One region of the Streptomyces sp. NPDC008125 genome, then DNA from elsewhere that is predicted to be linked to it. Evidence: riboswitches for the same ligand, from Rfam matches in the RefSeq annotation. Region 1 holds a riboswitch; each other region holds the start of a gene.
What was found. Region 1 has a riboswitch for thiamine pyrophosphate ahead of thiO (glycine oxidase ThiO). Riboswitches for the same ligand answer to the same signal wherever they lie in the genome.
Positions count from the first base shown of each region.

Region 2: it holds a riboswitch for thiamine pyrophosphate, as region 1 does, so the genes downstream of both, thiC (phosphomethylpyrimidine synthase ThiC) here and thiO (glycine oxidase ThiO) in region 1, are expected to answer to the same signal.
Region 3: it holds a riboswitch for thiamine pyrophosphate, as region 1 does, so the genes downstream of both, ACFZAX_RS17145 (thiamine ABC transporter substrate-binding protein) here and thiO (glycine oxidase ThiO) in region 1, are expected to answer to the same signal.
Region 4: it holds a riboswitch for thiamine pyrophosphate, as region 1 does, so the genes downstream of both, ACFZAX_RS32195 (cytosine permease) here and thiO (glycine oxidase ThiO) in region 1, are expected to answer to the same signal.

Region 1 covers NZ_JBIBHR010000010.1:138,149-141,831, forward strand. Annotated here, with positions in the region: gene ACFZAX_RS18790 (Rv2175c family DNA-binding protein) at 1-328, opposite strand, end outside; gene ACFZAX_RS18795 (FAD-dependent oxidoreductase) at 464-1,639, opposite strand; TPP riboswitch at 1,804-1,915, shown strand; gene thiO (glycine oxidase ThiO) at 1,913-3,157, shown strand; gene thiS (sulfur carrier protein ThiS) at 3,154-3,375, shown strand; gene ACFZAX_RS18810 (thiazole synthase) at 3,378-3,683, shown strand, end outside.
Region 2 covers NZ_JBIBHR010000014.1:205,173-208,855, reverse strand. Annotated here, with positions in the region: gene ACFZAX_RS24155 (helix-turn-helix domain-containing protein) at 1-166, shown strand, start outside; gene ACFZAX_RS24150 (SsgA family sporulation/cell division regulator) at 268-705, shown strand; gene ACFZAX_RS24145 (YibE/F family protein) at 754-2,085, opposite strand; TPP riboswitch at 2,157-2,289, shown strand; gene thiC (phosphomethylpyrimidine synthase ThiC) at 2,282-3,683, shown strand, end outside.
Region 3 covers NZ_JBIBHR010000009.1:88,209-91,891, reverse strand. Annotated here, with positions in the region: gene ACFZAX_RS17155 (phosphatidate cytidylyltransferase) at 1-193, shown strand, start outside; gene rlmN (23S rRNA (adenine(2503)-C(2))-methyltransferase RlmN) at 352-1,458, shown strand; TPP riboswitch at 1,561-1,677, shown strand; gene ACFZAX_RS17145 (thiamine ABC transporter substrate-binding protein) at 1,759-2,853, shown strand; gene ACFZAX_RS17140 (ABC transporter permease subunit) at 2,949-3,683, shown strand, end outside.
Region 4 covers NZ_JBIBHR010000027.1:38,015-41,697, forward strand. Annotated here, with positions in the region: gene ACFZAX_RS32195 (cytosine permease) at 388-1,803, opposite strand; TPP riboswitch at 1,795-1,888, opposite strand; gene ACFZAX_RS32200 (glycoside hydrolase family 76 protein) at 2,128-3,321, shown strand; gene ACFZAX_RS32205 (hypothetical protein) at 3,472-3,683, opposite strand, start outside.

The DNA of each region.
Region 1 (3,683 bases):
TCCCGCGATTCTCGCTCAGCGCCTGCGCGGGGGTTCCCGGCAGGGTCGGGTCGGGGGTGAAGAGCCAGTCCAGCATCTCTTCGTCGGAATAGCCGTCGTCCCTCAGGAGCGTCAGGGTCCCCGCGAGGCCCTTGACCACCTTGTCGCCGTCGATGAAGGCGGCAGGCACCTGGAGCGTCCGGTTCTCACCGCGGCGCACCGCGATCAGCTGGCCTTCCTTCACCAGCTGCCGCACGCGCGTCACCTGGACATCGAGAAGTTCCGCGATGTCGGGGAGGTGGAGCCAGGCAGGGACGAGAGCATCGATCTTTGCGTCAATCTCGGTCACGAGGACAAGCGTGCCATCTGGGACCGACAGCCGGAAGCCGGGCCGACCGTACGGACCACGTCAGGACGGCGTCCGCGCAGGTCGCACGGGGGTCGGACGGGGTCGTGAGGGAGCGCGCGAGCGACGCCCCGGAGCTCAGCGGACGGCGGACTTCAGGGGTACGGCGGGGTCGGCGGCCCGCTCGGGGTCGACGGCCCGGCCGGAGGCGACGAGCTTGCGGCCCTGGGTGAGATCGCGCGGACGGCCGACCGCCAGCAGGGCGACCAGCGCGCCGTCGCGCAGCCAGAGCACGGTCCACTCCTCGTCGGAGGGGTCGCCGCGCCACAGCAGGGTGTCGGCGTCGGCGTGGTGCCCGGCGTACTGGACGAACCGGCCGAACTGCTCGGACCAGAAGTACGGCACCGGGTCGTACGGCTCCGGGGCGCCGGGTCCGCCGGCCCCCGTGATGCCCGCCGCGACCGTGCGCGGCCCCTGGAGCGCGTTGTCCCAGTGGTGGACGAGGAGGCGTGCGCCGTAGCGCGCGGAGGGGTACGAGGCGCAGTCCCCGACGGCGTACACCCCGGGCGCCGAGGTGCGCAGGCGGGCGTCGGCGGTGACCGATCCGTCGGGGCCGAGCGCGATGCCGGAGCCGGTGAGCCAGCCGGTGGCGGGGCGGGCGCCGATGCCGACGACCACCGCGCCGGCCGGGAGCCTGCGGCCGTCGGCGAGGACCACGGCGCCGGGTTCGACGCGGTCGACCCGGGCGCCGGTGAGGAGTGTGGCGCCGCCGCGCGCGTACCAGTCGGCCATGGGGGCGGTGACCTCTGCGGGCAGCGCTCCGGCGAGCGGCCGGCCGGCGGCCTCCACGACGGTGACCGTGCAGCCGGCGGCGCGGGCGGCGGTGGCGAACTCGGCGCCGATCCAGCCCGCGCCGACCACCACCACGTCGTGGCGCTGGGCGAGAACGGGCCGCAGCCGGGCCGCGTCGTCCAGGGTGCGCAGCAGGTGGGTGCCGGGGACCCCGGCGGCGCCGGGCAGCGTCACGGGTTCGGCGCCGGTGGCGACGACCAGGACGTCGTAGGGCACCGGGCCGTCCGGGGTGTCCACCTCCCGGTCGGCGGGGCGCAGGCCGGTGACGGAGAGCCCGAGGCGCAGACGGACGTCGAGCGCCTCGAAGTCGATGCCGAAGGCGGAGTGCTCGGCGGTACCGAGGAGCACGGCCTTGGAGAGCGGCGGCCGGTCGTAGGGCTGGTGCGGCTCCGCGCCGATCAGGGTGACGGGCGCGGTGTACCCCTCGTCCCGCAGCGCGACGGCGGTCTGCACCCCCGCCATGCCCGCTCCGACGATGACGACGCCGTGCTCCGGCGCCCGCTGCCCGCTCTGTTCGCTCACGCACCCACCCTAAGCACCTGACGCCCCGTCAGTGATCGGGGTGCGCGGGCCGCCTCGACGGCTCCTTCGTACCGCGCGGACGGCGGGGTTTAGGGTGGCTGCGGAAAGACACTCGCGGGAGCCCGGACGCACCGGGCTGAGAGGGAGGCTGGCGGCCTCCGACCGTAGGAACCTGATCCGGGTCATGCCGGCGAAGGGAGGGGCTGGACACCCATGCATGCTTCACAGGAACCGTCTTCCGCCGCGGGCGGGGGCACGGCGGGCGGGGGCACGAGCGGCGCGGACCGCCGGGGCCCCTCGTACGACGTGCTCGTCGTCGGGGGCGGCATCATCGGCCTGGTGACCGCCTGGCGGGCGGCGCAGGCGGGGCTGCGGACGGCCGTCGCCGATCCGGAACCGGGCGGCGGGGCCGCCCGGGTGGCGGCCGGGATGCTGGCCGCCGTCACCGAACTCCACTACGGCGAGCAGCTGCTGCTCGGGCTCAACCTCGCCTCCGCCGCCCGCTACCCGGAGTTCGTGGCGGAGCTGGAGGCGGTGAGCGGCCGGGAGACCGGCTTCCGCGCCTGCGGCACCCTCGCGGTGGCACTGGACTCGGACGACCGGGCGCACCTGCGCGAACTGCACGCCCTCCAGGAGCGGTCCGGCCTGGATGCGCAATGGCTGTCGGGGCGCGAGTGCCGGCGTCTTGAGCCGATGCTGGCGCCGGGCGTCCGGGGCGGGCTTCGGGTGGACGGCGACCATCAGGTCGACCCGCGCCGGCTGGCGGCCGCACTGCTGACGGCCTGCGAGCGGGCCGGGGTGGTCTTCCACCGCAGCCCCTGCGAGCGCCTGGAGACCGCGCGCGGCCGGGCGTCCGGGGCGCTGCTCGCGGACGGCACGGCGGTCTCGGCCGGCCAGGTGGTGCTGGCCGCCGGAAGCCTCAGCGGCCGGCTCCCCGGCCTGCCGGAGGGCGTCGCCCCGCCGGTGCGCCCGGTGAAGGGCCAGGTGCTGCGGCTGACCGTGCCGCGCGCGTACGCCCCCTTCCTCAGCCGGACCGTGCGCGCGGTGGTGCGGGGCCAGGACCTGTACCTCGTACCGCGCGAGAACGGCGAGCTGGTCGTCGGCGCGACGAGCGAGGAGATGGGCTGGGACACCACCGTGACGGCGGGAGGGGTGTACGAGCTGCTGCGCGACGCCCACGAGCTGGTGCCGGGCATCACCGAGCTGCCGCTCACCGAGACCCTGGCCGGGCTGCGCCCCGCCACCCCGGACAACGCACCGGTGCTCGGCCCGACCGCGCTGCCGGGGCTGCTCGTCGCCACCGGCCACGGCCGCAACGGGGTGCTGCTCACCCCCGTCACCGGCGACGCCATGGCGCACGCGCTGACCACCGGCACGCTGCCGGAGGTGGCCCGCCCGTTCGCGCCGGGCCGCTTCGCCACCCCTGTCGTCCCCGCGCGCGAGGAGCAGTACGCATGACCGACCCGACCGCCACCGTGAGCGTCTCCGTCAACGGTGACCCGCGCGAGGTCCGCGCCGGCACCACCCTGGGCGCCCTGGTGGCGACCCTCACCCGGGCGCCCTCCGGGGTCGCCGCCGCCGTCAACGAGAGCGTGGTGCCGCGCTCGGCCTGGGACTCCACCGCCCTCGGCGGGGGCGACCGGATCGAGGTCCTCACCGCGGTGCAGGGAGGCTGACCATGGCCGACGACCTCTTCCGGCTGGGCGGGCGCACGTTCTCGTCCCGGCTGATCATGGGCACCGGCGGCGCCCCCAGCCTGGACGTGCTGGAGCGGGCGCTCGTCGCCTCCGGCACCGGGCTGACCACCGTCGCGATGCGCAGGCTCGACCCGACCGTGCAGGGTTCGGTCCTCTCCGTCCTGGAGCGCCTCTCCATCCAGGTGCTGCCGAACACCGCGGGCTGCTTCACCGCCGGCGAGGCGGTGCTGACCGCCCGGCTGGCCCGGGAGGCCCTCGGCACCGACTGGGTGAAGCTGGAGGTGGTG
Region 2 (3,683 bases), on a different contig from region 1:
CGGAACGGTCTGCGCCGCCATCCCCATCACCGCAGGTTCGGCCGTCGCCGCGATGGCCATTTCTCTACCCTGGGACCGCCAGGACCAGTTGCTCCCCGCAGTCGAACAACTACGTGGCGAAGTGGCCCGGCTCTTGCGTTCGTTCGTGTTCTCTATCAGTATCTGAAAAATCACTCCTTGTGATCTGCTATCGCGTGCACCACGATGGCGTCAATAGGGCCATGGGGGATCATTCCTGGCCAGATTCATCTACTGCGGGGTTGAACGATGCGCGAGTCGGTTCAAGCAGAGGTCATGATGAGTTTCCTCGTTTCGGAGGAGCTCTCGTTCCGTATTCCGGTGGAGCTCCGTTACGAGGTGAGCGATCCGTACGCGATCCGTATGACCTTCCACCTGCCGGGTGATGCCCCGGTCACCTGGGCTTTTGGCCGTGAGCTGCTGCTCGACGGCCTCAACAGTCCCAGCGGCGACGGTGATGTGCACATCGGTCCCACCGAACCCGAGGGGCTCTGTGACGTGCACATCCGGCTGCAGGTCGGGGCGGACCGGGCGCTGTTCCGGGCCGGCACGGCGCCACTCGTGGCGTTTCTCGACCGGACGGACAAGCTGGTGCCACTGGGGCAGGAGCACACGCAGGGTGACTTCGACGGCAACCTCGAAGAGGCGCTCGGAAGGATCCTCGCCGAGGAGCAGAACGCGGGCTGACAGGCTGTCAGCCCGCTGACTTTTGGGCCCTCCAGCCCGCTTCCGCGCTCACTTCCTGCGGCGGCGGCCCCTCCCGGTCCGTACGGGTGCAGGAGCTCCGGCTTCCGCGCCGAGCCCTGTGCGGTCCGCGGACACCACCAGAGCGGCGAGCGCCGTCGTGACGGGCACCGAGGCGACCAGTCCGATCGAGCCGACGAGTGTGCGGACGATCTCCTCGGCTACCAGCTCGCTGTTGGCGACCGTGCCCACACTGCTCTGCGCGATGGAGAACAGCAGCAGCAGGGGCAGCGCCGCGCCCGCGTACGCGAGCACCAGGGTGTTGACCACCGAGGCGATGTGGTCGCGCCCGATCCTGATGCCCGCTCCGTAGAGCCCGCGCGCCCCCATGGTCGGGTTCGCCTGGTGCAGCTCCCACACGGCCGACGTCTGGGTGACCGTCACGTCGTCGAGGACCCCGAGCGAACCGATGATGACACCGGCCAGGAGCAGACCGCTCATGTCGATGTCCGGATAGAGGCCGTGGATCAGGCCGGTGTTGTCGTCGGTGTTGCCGGTCAGCCCCGCCCAGTCGATGAAGACCGAGCCCAGCAGCCCGATCAGCACCAGCGAGATCAGCGTGCCGATCACCGCCACCGAGGTTCGCGCCGTCACTCCGTGGCAGGTGTACAGCGCGATGAGCATGATCGCGCTCGCCCCGACCACCGCCACCAGCAACGGGTTTGACCCCTGCAGGATCGCCGGGAGGATGAACAGGGTCAGCACGGCGAAGGAGACGGCGAGTGCCACGAGCGCCATCACCCCGCGCAGCCGTCCCACCACCACGACGGCGACGGCGAAGATGCCGGCCAGCAGGGCCATCGGCAGCTTCCGGTCCACGTCGGTGACCGAGTACTGCAGGTCGTGCGGGGCGTCCGGCGCGTACGCCAGCACCACCCCCTGGCCCTCGCTCAACTGGCGTGACGCCTCCGGCTGGACGATCTCGCCGAAGGTGCGGCCCTTGTCCTTGCCGCTGGTCACCTCGATGGTGGCCTTCTTGCAGTCGCCGGTCTCCCCGGCCGCCGCACCCGGCCCGGAGCCCGTCGACCCACCCCCTGTGGCGGGTACTTGGGCGGCGTTGACGTCCGCGCAGTTCACCCGCTCCACCTTCACCACCTCGCCCTGCTCGGTCTGCCGGTCGAAACCCACACCGGTGCGCTCGTGCGCGGGAGTGCCGCCGGGCCAGAGCACCGCCAGGCCGACGACCACCGCTACGGCGAAGGGGATCAGCACGCATGCGATGACCTTGCGCAGATGGGTCGAGACGGGTGCCGCGGGGCCATGGCTGTGCGTATGGCCGTGTGAGTGGTCCTGAGGTTCGGGATGGTCCTGGGAGGAGGTCACCGGGCGATCATCGCAAGAACGCGGGAGGCCCCCTGGTCAGCACGGCCGGGCGGGCGTTAGCGTGGTGGCACCTTTGCACACGCGGGAGCTCGGAGCACCGGGCTGAGAGGGCGCTGACCTCGTGAATCCTCACGGGACACGCTGCGCCGACCGCTGAACCTGTTACCGGGTAATGCCGGCGTAGGGAGTAGGTCTCATGACCACATCGGACGCACGCACGCCTGCCTCCACGACGAACGAGAGCGTCGGGGCGGGAAAGTCCATCGGCTGGCACAAGGGATACGTCGAGGGCTCGCGCCCCGGCCTCCGGGTGCCGGTCCGTCAGGTGCACCTGACCAACGGCAGGGACGTGACGCTCTACGACACGTCCGGTCCGTACACCGATCCCACCGTCACCACCGACGTCCGCCAGGGTCTCGCCTCCGTGCGCGGCGGCTGGATCGAGGACCGGGGGGACACCGAGGAGTACGAGGGGCGCCCGGTCCGTCCGGAGGACGACGGCCGCTCGCCCGCCTCGCGCGGCGGGCTGCGCAACCTCGACGCGGTCTTCCCCGGCGGCTCCCGCGCGCCACGGCGCAGCCGCGACGGCCGCCCCGTCACCCAGCTCGCGTACGCCCGGCGGGGGGAGATCACCCCGGAGATGGAGTACGTCGCGATTCGCGAGAACGTCGACCCCGAGGTCGTACGTGAGGAGATCGCGGCCGGCCGGGCGGTGCTGCCCGCCAACGTGAACCACCCGGAGATCGAGCCGATGATCATCGGCAAGCGGTTCCTGGTGAAGGTCAACGCCAACATCGGCAACTCGGCCGTGACCTCCTCCATCGAGGAGGAGGTGGACAAGATGGCCTGGGCGACGCGGTGGGGCGCCGACACGGTCATGGACCTGTCCACCGGCCGCAACATCCACACCACCCGTGAGTGGGTGCTCCGGAACTCCCCCGTGCCCATCGGTACCGTCCCGCTCTACCAGGCACTCGAGAAGGTCGACGGCCGGGCGGAGGAGCTGACCTGGGAGATCTACAAGGACACGGTCGTCGAGCAGGCCGAGCAGGGCGTGGATTACATGACGGTGCACGCCGGCGTGCGCCTGCCCTACGTCCCGCTGACGGCGCGCCGCAAGACCGGCATCGTCTCCCGGGGCGGCTCGATCATGGCGGCCTGGTGCCTCGCGCACCACAAGGAGTCGTTCCTCCACGAGAACTTCGAGGAGCTCTGTGAGCTCCTGGCGACGTACGACGTGACGTACTCGCTCGGGGACGGGCTGCGGCCCGGTTCCATCGCCGACGCCAACGACGAGGCGCAGTTCGCCGAACTGCGTACCCTCGGCGAGCTCAACACCATCGCCAAGCGGTACGGCGTGCAGACGATGATCGAGGGCCCGGGGCACGTCCCGATGCACAAGATCAAGGAGAACATCGACCTCCAGCAGGAGATCTGCGAGGAGGCGCCGTTCTACACCCTCGGCCCTCTGACCACCGATGTCGCGCCGGCGTACGACCACATCACCTCCGGGATCGGCGCGGCGATGATCGCCTGGTGGGGCACGGCGATGCTCTGCTACGTGACACCCAAGGAGCACCTGGGGCTGCCCGACCGGG
Region 3 (3,683 bases), on a different contig from region 1:
GCTCGGACTGGCGGTCGCCGCCAGCGCCACCCTCGGCGACCTCGGCGAGTCCATGATCAAGCGCGATCTCGGCATCAAGGACATGGGCACGCTGTTGCCCGGTCACGGCGGGATCATGGACCGGCTGGACTCGCTCCTGCCGACCGCTCCGGTGGTCTGGCTGCTCCTGGTGCTGTTCGTCGGCAGCGGCTGAGGTTTCAGGCGATACGTTCCGGCTGCGGTCCACGGGCCGTGCCCCACCGGCCGGAACGCTTCCGCCCACCGTGCTCCACCTGCGTCCTTACGCGTCGAGGGCCCGCTGTCCACAGGACGGCGGGCCCTTCCCGTCGCGTCTGCGACACTGGAAGAACCATGCCTAAGCCCGGAGAACTCACTTTCGTCGCGCCCCGCGGAGCCAAGAAGCCCCCGCGCCACCTCGCCGACCTCACGCCCGCCGAGCGCAAGGAAGCAGTCGCCGCGACCGGCGAGAAGCCGTTCCGCGCGCAGCAGCTCTCGCAGCACTACTTCGCGCGGTACGCGCACGATCCGTCGGAGTGGACGAACATCCCCGCAGGATCGCGGGACAAGCTCGCGGAAGCGCTGTTCCCGGACCTCATGTCGGTGGTCCGCCACATCAGCTGCGACGACGACACCACCCGCAAAACGCTCTGGAAGCTGCACGACGGGACGCTGGTCGAGTCCGTCCTCATGCGCTACCCCGAGCGCGTGACGATGTGCATCTCGTCACAGGCCGGCTGCGGGATGAACTGCCCGTTCTGCGCGACCGGACAGGCCGGTCTCGACCGGAACCTCTCCACCGCCGAGATCGTGCACCAGATCGTGGACGGTATGCGGGCGCTGCGCGACGGCGAGGTGCCGGGCGGGCCCGCGCGCCTCTCCAACATCGTCTTCATGGGGATGGGGGAGCCGCTGGCCAACTACAACCGCGTCGTCGGCGCCATCCGCCGGCTGACCGACCCGGAGCCGGACGGCCTGGGCCTCTCCCAGCGCGGCATCACCGTCTCCACGGTGGGCCTGGTGCCCGCCATGCTGCGCTTCGCGGACGAGGGCTTCAAGTGCCGTCTCGCCGTCTCGCTGCACGCCCCGGACGACGAGCTCCGGGACACCCTCGTGCCCGTGAACACCCGCTGGAAGGTCCGCGAGGTGCTCGACGCCGCGTGGGAGTACGCCGAGAAGTCCGGCCGCCGGATCTCCATCGAGTACGCCCTGATCCGCGACATCAACGACCAGGCGTGGCGGGGCGACCGGCTCGGCCGGCTGCTCAAGGGCAAGCGGGTGCACGTCAACCTCATCCCGCTCAACCCGACGCCCGGCTCGAAGTGGACCGCCTCCCGCCCCGAGGACGAGAAGGCGTTCGTGGAGGCCATCGCCGCCCACGGAGTGCCCGTCACGGTGCGCGACACCCGTGGCCAGGAGATCGACGGGGCCTGCGGACAGCTGGCCGCCGCCGAGCGCTGAGCAAACCCCTTCGGGATGCCCCGGTCGGTCGGCCGCTGTCGGTCCGACCGGGGCAAAGCCCCCGCACAGGGTCCGTGTAGCCTGGCCCCCGCATTCAACTTCATATTCCGACAGGGGAGCGCCACAGCGCTGAGAGTGCGGCACCGGTGAACGGATGGCCGCAGACCCTCTGAACCTCGCCCGGGTCATTCCGGGTAGGAAGTTCGGTCATTACTCAAGCTGTTGCGCCCTGCCCGCTTCCGGAATCCGCCGGAGCGCGCGGGGCCGCGTCTCTTCCTGGTCACCTCCAGGAGGAACCACATGCACACCACGACGAAGTACGCGGCGACCGCGCTCGCCGCCGCACTCGGCGTCACCGCACTCGCCGGCTGCGGAAGCTCCGACGACGACACGTCCGGCTCGGGCGCCTCCAAGGGCTCCACGACCGTCACCCTGGTCAGTCACGACTCGTTCACCGCCTCGGACGACGTGCTCAAGGAGTTCACGAAGGAGACCGGCTACACGGTCAAGGTCCTCAAGAGCGGCGACGCAGGAGCGGCCCTCAACCAGGAGATCCTCACCAAGGGCTCCCCGCGCGGCGACGTCTTCTTCGGCGTCGACAACACGCTGCTCTCCCGCGCCCTCGACCAGGGCCTCTTCACCCCCTACAAGGCGAAGGGACTGGACGACGTCTCGGCCGACACCCAGCTCGACGCCAAGCACCGGGTCACGCCAGTCGACACCGGCGACATCTGCGTCAACTACGACAAGAAGTACTTCGCCGACAAGAAGCTGGACCCGCCGCAGTCCTTCGCGGACCTGCTGAAGCCCGCGTACAAGAACCTCCTGGTCACCGAGAACGCCGCCACCTCCTCGCCCGGCCTCGGCTTCCTGCTCGGCACCGTCGCCGACTCCGGCGAGAAGGGCTACCAGGACTACTGGAAGAAGCTGAAGGCCAACGGCGTCAAGGTCGTCGACGGCTGGGAGCAGGCGTACAACGAGGAGTTCTCGGGCTCCGCGGGCGGCAAGAAGGCGAACGCGGACCGCCCGCTCGTCGTCTCCTACGCCTCCAGCCCGCCGGCCGAGGTCTACTACGCCGACCCGCAGCCGGCCGAGGCCCCCACCGGCGTCGCCACCGCGACCTGCTTCCGCCAGATCGAGTTCGCCGGTCTGCTGGACGGGGCGAAGAACGAGGCCGGCGGCAAGGCACTGCTGGACTTCCTGATCAGCAGGACGTTCCAGGAGGACATGCCGCTCCAGATGTTCGTCGACCCCGTCCTCAAGGACGCGAAGCCGCCGGAGGTCTACACCAAGTTCGGCGCCACCGTGGACAAGCCGTTCACCGTGGCCCCCGAGGAGATCGCCGCCAACCGTGAGCAGTGGGTCCGGACCTGGACCTCGCTCGTCGTGAAGTGACGAAGCCCCCCGTGCCGAAGACAGCCGGACCCGCCGCGCGCCCCCGCACCACCACCACCGGCGGCGCGCGCTCCCTCGCGACGCGGCTCGGCCTGATGGCCGTGCCCGTCGCGTTCTTCGGGCTGTTCTTCGCGTACCCGGTCGCCGCGATCGTGGCCCGGGGGCTGAAGACCGAGGACGGCTGGCAGTTCGCGCGCTTCGGCGAGGTCCTCGGCCGGGCGGACCTCGGGGGCGTCCTCTGGTTCACCACCTGGCAGGCGTTCGCCTCCACCGCGCTGACCCTGCTGATCGCGCTCCCCGGCGCCTACGTCTTCGCCCGGCTCGAATTCCCCGGCAAACAGCTGCTGCGCGCGATCGTCACCGTGCCGTTCGTGCTGCCGACCGTCGTCGTCGGCACCGCCTTCCTCGCCCTGCTCGGACGCGGTGGGCTGCTCGACGAGCTGTGGGGGATACGCCTCGACACCACCGTCTGGGCGATCCTGCTGGCCCACGTCTTCTTCAACTACGCCGTGGTCGTACGGACCGTCGGCGGGCTCTGGTCGCAGCTCGACCCGCGCCAGGAGGAGGCCGCCCGGGTGCTCGGCGCGGGGCGGTTCGCCGCCTGGCGCCGGGTGACGCTGCCCGCGCTCGCCCCCGCCGTGGGCGCCGCCGCTCTCATGGTCTTCCTGTTCACGTTCACCTCGTTCGGTGTCGTACAGATCCTCGGCGGTCCCGCCTACTCCACGCTCGAAGTGGAGATCTACCGGCAGACCGCGCAGTTGCTCGACCTGCCCACCGCCGCGGTACTGACCCTCGTCCAGTTCGTCGCCGTCGGCGCCATCCTGGCCGTA
Region 4 (3,683 bases), on a different contig from region 1:
CATTACATGCACATGTCAATAGTGTGGGCGTCGCGCGATCTTCGCTCACCGAGGTGGCTCTGCCCCTCTCCTCCCCCGCGTCGATGGAGTGGCCGTCTCCACCGCATCCGGCGAGGGGCACCCACTTCGTTGAAGAGGGGGACGTCGCGGAGGCACGCTCCCGCGTCACTCCCCCGGCGGGAGGTCCGTGGAGGCCGCCGGGTCGCGCTGCGTCTCGAAGTCCTCGGTCCGCTCGCGGAGCGCGGCGACGGCGGGAGTCCGGGGCCACAAGGGCAGCAGGTCGGGGGACGGGGTGTACGCGGGCGCGGGCCCGCGCGCCGACGCGGGCGCATGTGGGCGCGCCCGTGCACGCGTCGATGCCGAGAATGCCGTCCCGGCAGAGGTGCGTCAGGAGCGGTGCCGCAGCCGCAGCGGGGCGTAGAGCGCCAGGGCCGCGAGGAACGCCACACCGTAGGCGAGGTCCGCTCCGTGCAGGGCCTCCGCCACCGGGCCCACGTACAGGCCGGTGCTCATGAACGGCACGGCCGCGGCGAAGGCGACCGCGAAGGCGGCGAGTGCCGGCCACCACGGCCGGTCGCGGGCGCTCTCGGCCGCGAGGTCGAACGGGGCGCCGCCGCGGTCCTTCTTCCTCACCACCCAGTCGACGGCCACGATCGCGACGAAGCCGGGGATCCAGTAGCCGACCAGGAGCAGCACGTTCTGGAAGCGTGCGGTGGTGTCGGCCGCGTGCATCCACAGCACGAGCGGGAATCCGAGCGCCGCGGCGAGCGCAGCGGCGACGGGGCGTGGCAGGCGCACCCCGATCGTCTGCAGCGCCAGGGAACCGCTGTAGTCGTTCATGGCGTTGCTGCACAGTGCGGCGAGTGCCACCGCGAGGAGCCCGAACGCCCCGAGCGCGCCCCCGCCCAGAAGGGTGTCGATCCCCCGTGCCGTCTGATCGGTGAAGACGGACGCGCCCCACAGGCCGAGCGTCTGGACCGCCACGAAGGAGAAGCTGACGCCCAGCAGGGTGAACCAGAACATGCGGGGCCGGGAGGTACCGGTCGGCAGATAGCGGCTGAAGTCGCTCGCGTACGGGGCCCACGACAGGGACAGGCTCAGCGCGATCGTGAACGTCAGGACGAAGGCCCCCGCCCGGTCGCCGCCGTGCGCGGAACCGGAGGCTGCGGGGTGGACACCGTCCAGCAGTTTGACGGCCAGCACGGCGAAGGCGGCGGCCAGGAGGAACGTCATGACGGTCTGGAGCCGGTGGATCGCCTCGTACCCCAGCACGCCGAGCCCGCCCTGGGCGGCCATCATGACCAGGACGCCCAGCCAGAACGGCCAGCCGCACAGCTGGGCCAGCGCGTCCCCGCCGAACAGGCCGATCAGAGCGTCCCAGGCGATCGAGGAGAGCCACTGCAAGGCCCCGGGCAGTACGACTGCACGGCCGAACGCCAGTCGCGCAAGAGGAAGTTGACCGATTCCGGTCCGGCTTCCCCAGGTGCCGAGGTAGGCGGTGGGCGCCGCCCCGACGAACGTGCCGAGGACGACCGCGACAAGCGCCGTGGTGAAGTCCAGGCCCAGCGCGACGCCGACGGTGCCGGTGAAGACACCGGTCACGGTCAGGTTGGGGGCGAACCAGACGGTGAACAGCCGGCCCGGTCCGCCGTACCGGCGCTCTTCGGGCACGGGGGCTATCCCGTGAGTCTCGATCCGCAGATCACCGGGGGCGGTGGGCATGCGGCCGCCGAAGGCGGTCCGCGAGTACGGAGCTTCCCGCTCCGGGTTCGCACGGTCGTTCTGCGCATACGGCAACGCCATGGAAGACATCCCTCCGCCAGTACTAGCTGGTTCAGGTTCGACGGGTGTGTTCTCAGCCCCGCGCGGGGCACCCCGTGTCCGGTTTCGGCGGCCAGGATAGCCGGACGGCGGCTCGGGGCAGGTCGGCGGGGGTGACCGGAGCGGCCCCGAGGCGCGATCCCGGCACGGGAGTCCGGGGGACGACGGGAGGCGTGGGACGGAACCGATCTCCGTCCGCCTGTTTCCGTCCTGGCCGTTGACGTCCCCGGACCCCGGTGACAACGTTGTCGAGCACTGTCGGACACCCCGCACCCTGCGTCGCCCCCCCGAACAGGAGAGTTCCGTATGCGCTGGTCCCCCTCACGCCGTCAGGTCCTCGGCGCCTCTCTGGCCGCCCTGACCGCCGTACCGGCGACCGCTGCCGCCGCGTCCGCGACACCGGTCCCGGCCGCTGTCCGATTCCCCTCCCGCTCCGCCTTCCTCTCCCGTGCGCGCGTCACCTACGGCGCTCTGGAGAAGTACTTCGACACGGCGGACGGCACCGGGCTCGTGCGCGAGCAGTACCCGGTCGCCGTCGACGACCGCCCGTACTCCTACGAATGGCCTCTGTCCCAGGTCCATGTCGCCGCCCTGGACCTGGCTTTGGTGGACCCTCGCCACGCCCCGGCTCTGGCCACCCGCGCCAGGGCGCAGGAGCTGTACTGGAATGCGGCGGGCGGCACCACCGGCCTCGCCGGCTACGACTCCTACCCGGTCGCGCCGCACGGCGACGGCGGGGACATGTTCTACGACGACAACGAGTGGGTGGGACTGGCCAAGTCCCAGCTGCATCTGCAGACCGGGGACCGCGCCGCGCTCCGCCGCGCGGAGGAGATCTTCGCGCTCGTCGAGTCGGGCTGGGACTCCGACGCCGAACACCCCGCCCCCGGCGGGGTGTTCTGGACCCAGGCCGACTGGAACCACTGCCGCAACACGGTCTCGAACATGCCCGGCGCCCAACTCGGCCTGCGCCTGCACCAGATCACCGGCACGTCCCGCTATCTCGCGTCGTCCAGGCGCTTCTACGACTGGACGAACACCCACCTGCGGACCCCGGAAGGCCTCTACTGGGACAACCTGGACCTCACCGGCTCGGTCGACCGGACCGTCTGGTCCTACAATCAGGGCGTCCCCGTCGGCGTCGGTGTCCTGCTGTACGAGGCGACCCGCGACCGCACGTACCTGGACCGGGCCACGCGTACGGCCGAGGCCGCGTACGAGCACTTCGTGACCGGGGGCAGGCTCTCGACCCAGCCCGTCTTCTTCAACTCGATCTTCTTCAAGAACCTGCTGCTGCTGGAGTCGGTGACGGGTGGATCCGTCTACCGGCGGGCGATGGCCGACTACGCGGATCACATCTGGTCCGAACGGCGGGACAGCTCCACCGGCTTGATGCGCTTCGACGACAGCGGGACCACCCAGGCCATCGAACAGGCCGCCGCGGTACAGATCTTCGCGGTACTCGCCTGGCCGCGCGGCGCCTGGCGGACGCTGTACTGAGCTTCGCCGCGTCCGGCGACCCGGACGCGGCGACACACCCGGACGCGGCGGCGAGCGTGCGGCCACCGGTCGTCCGTCCGACCCGGGAAGCCGCAGGAAGCGCGTGCGGGCCGCACCGGTTCGGCCCCGAGCGCGGCAGCGAAGGGGTACTCAGCCCTCCACCGGGTGACCGCCGTCGCCCTCGACCACGACACGGTCCTGGCCGACCGTCTCCGTGCGCTCCACCATGGTGACGTCGACCTCGCCGTCCCCCGTGGTGTCGAACTGATACAGATCCGCGGCCCCGTCCCCCGTGGTGTCCGTCATCCACACATCGGGCTTGCCGTCACCGTTCGTGTCCGCCGCCAGCACCACACGGTGCA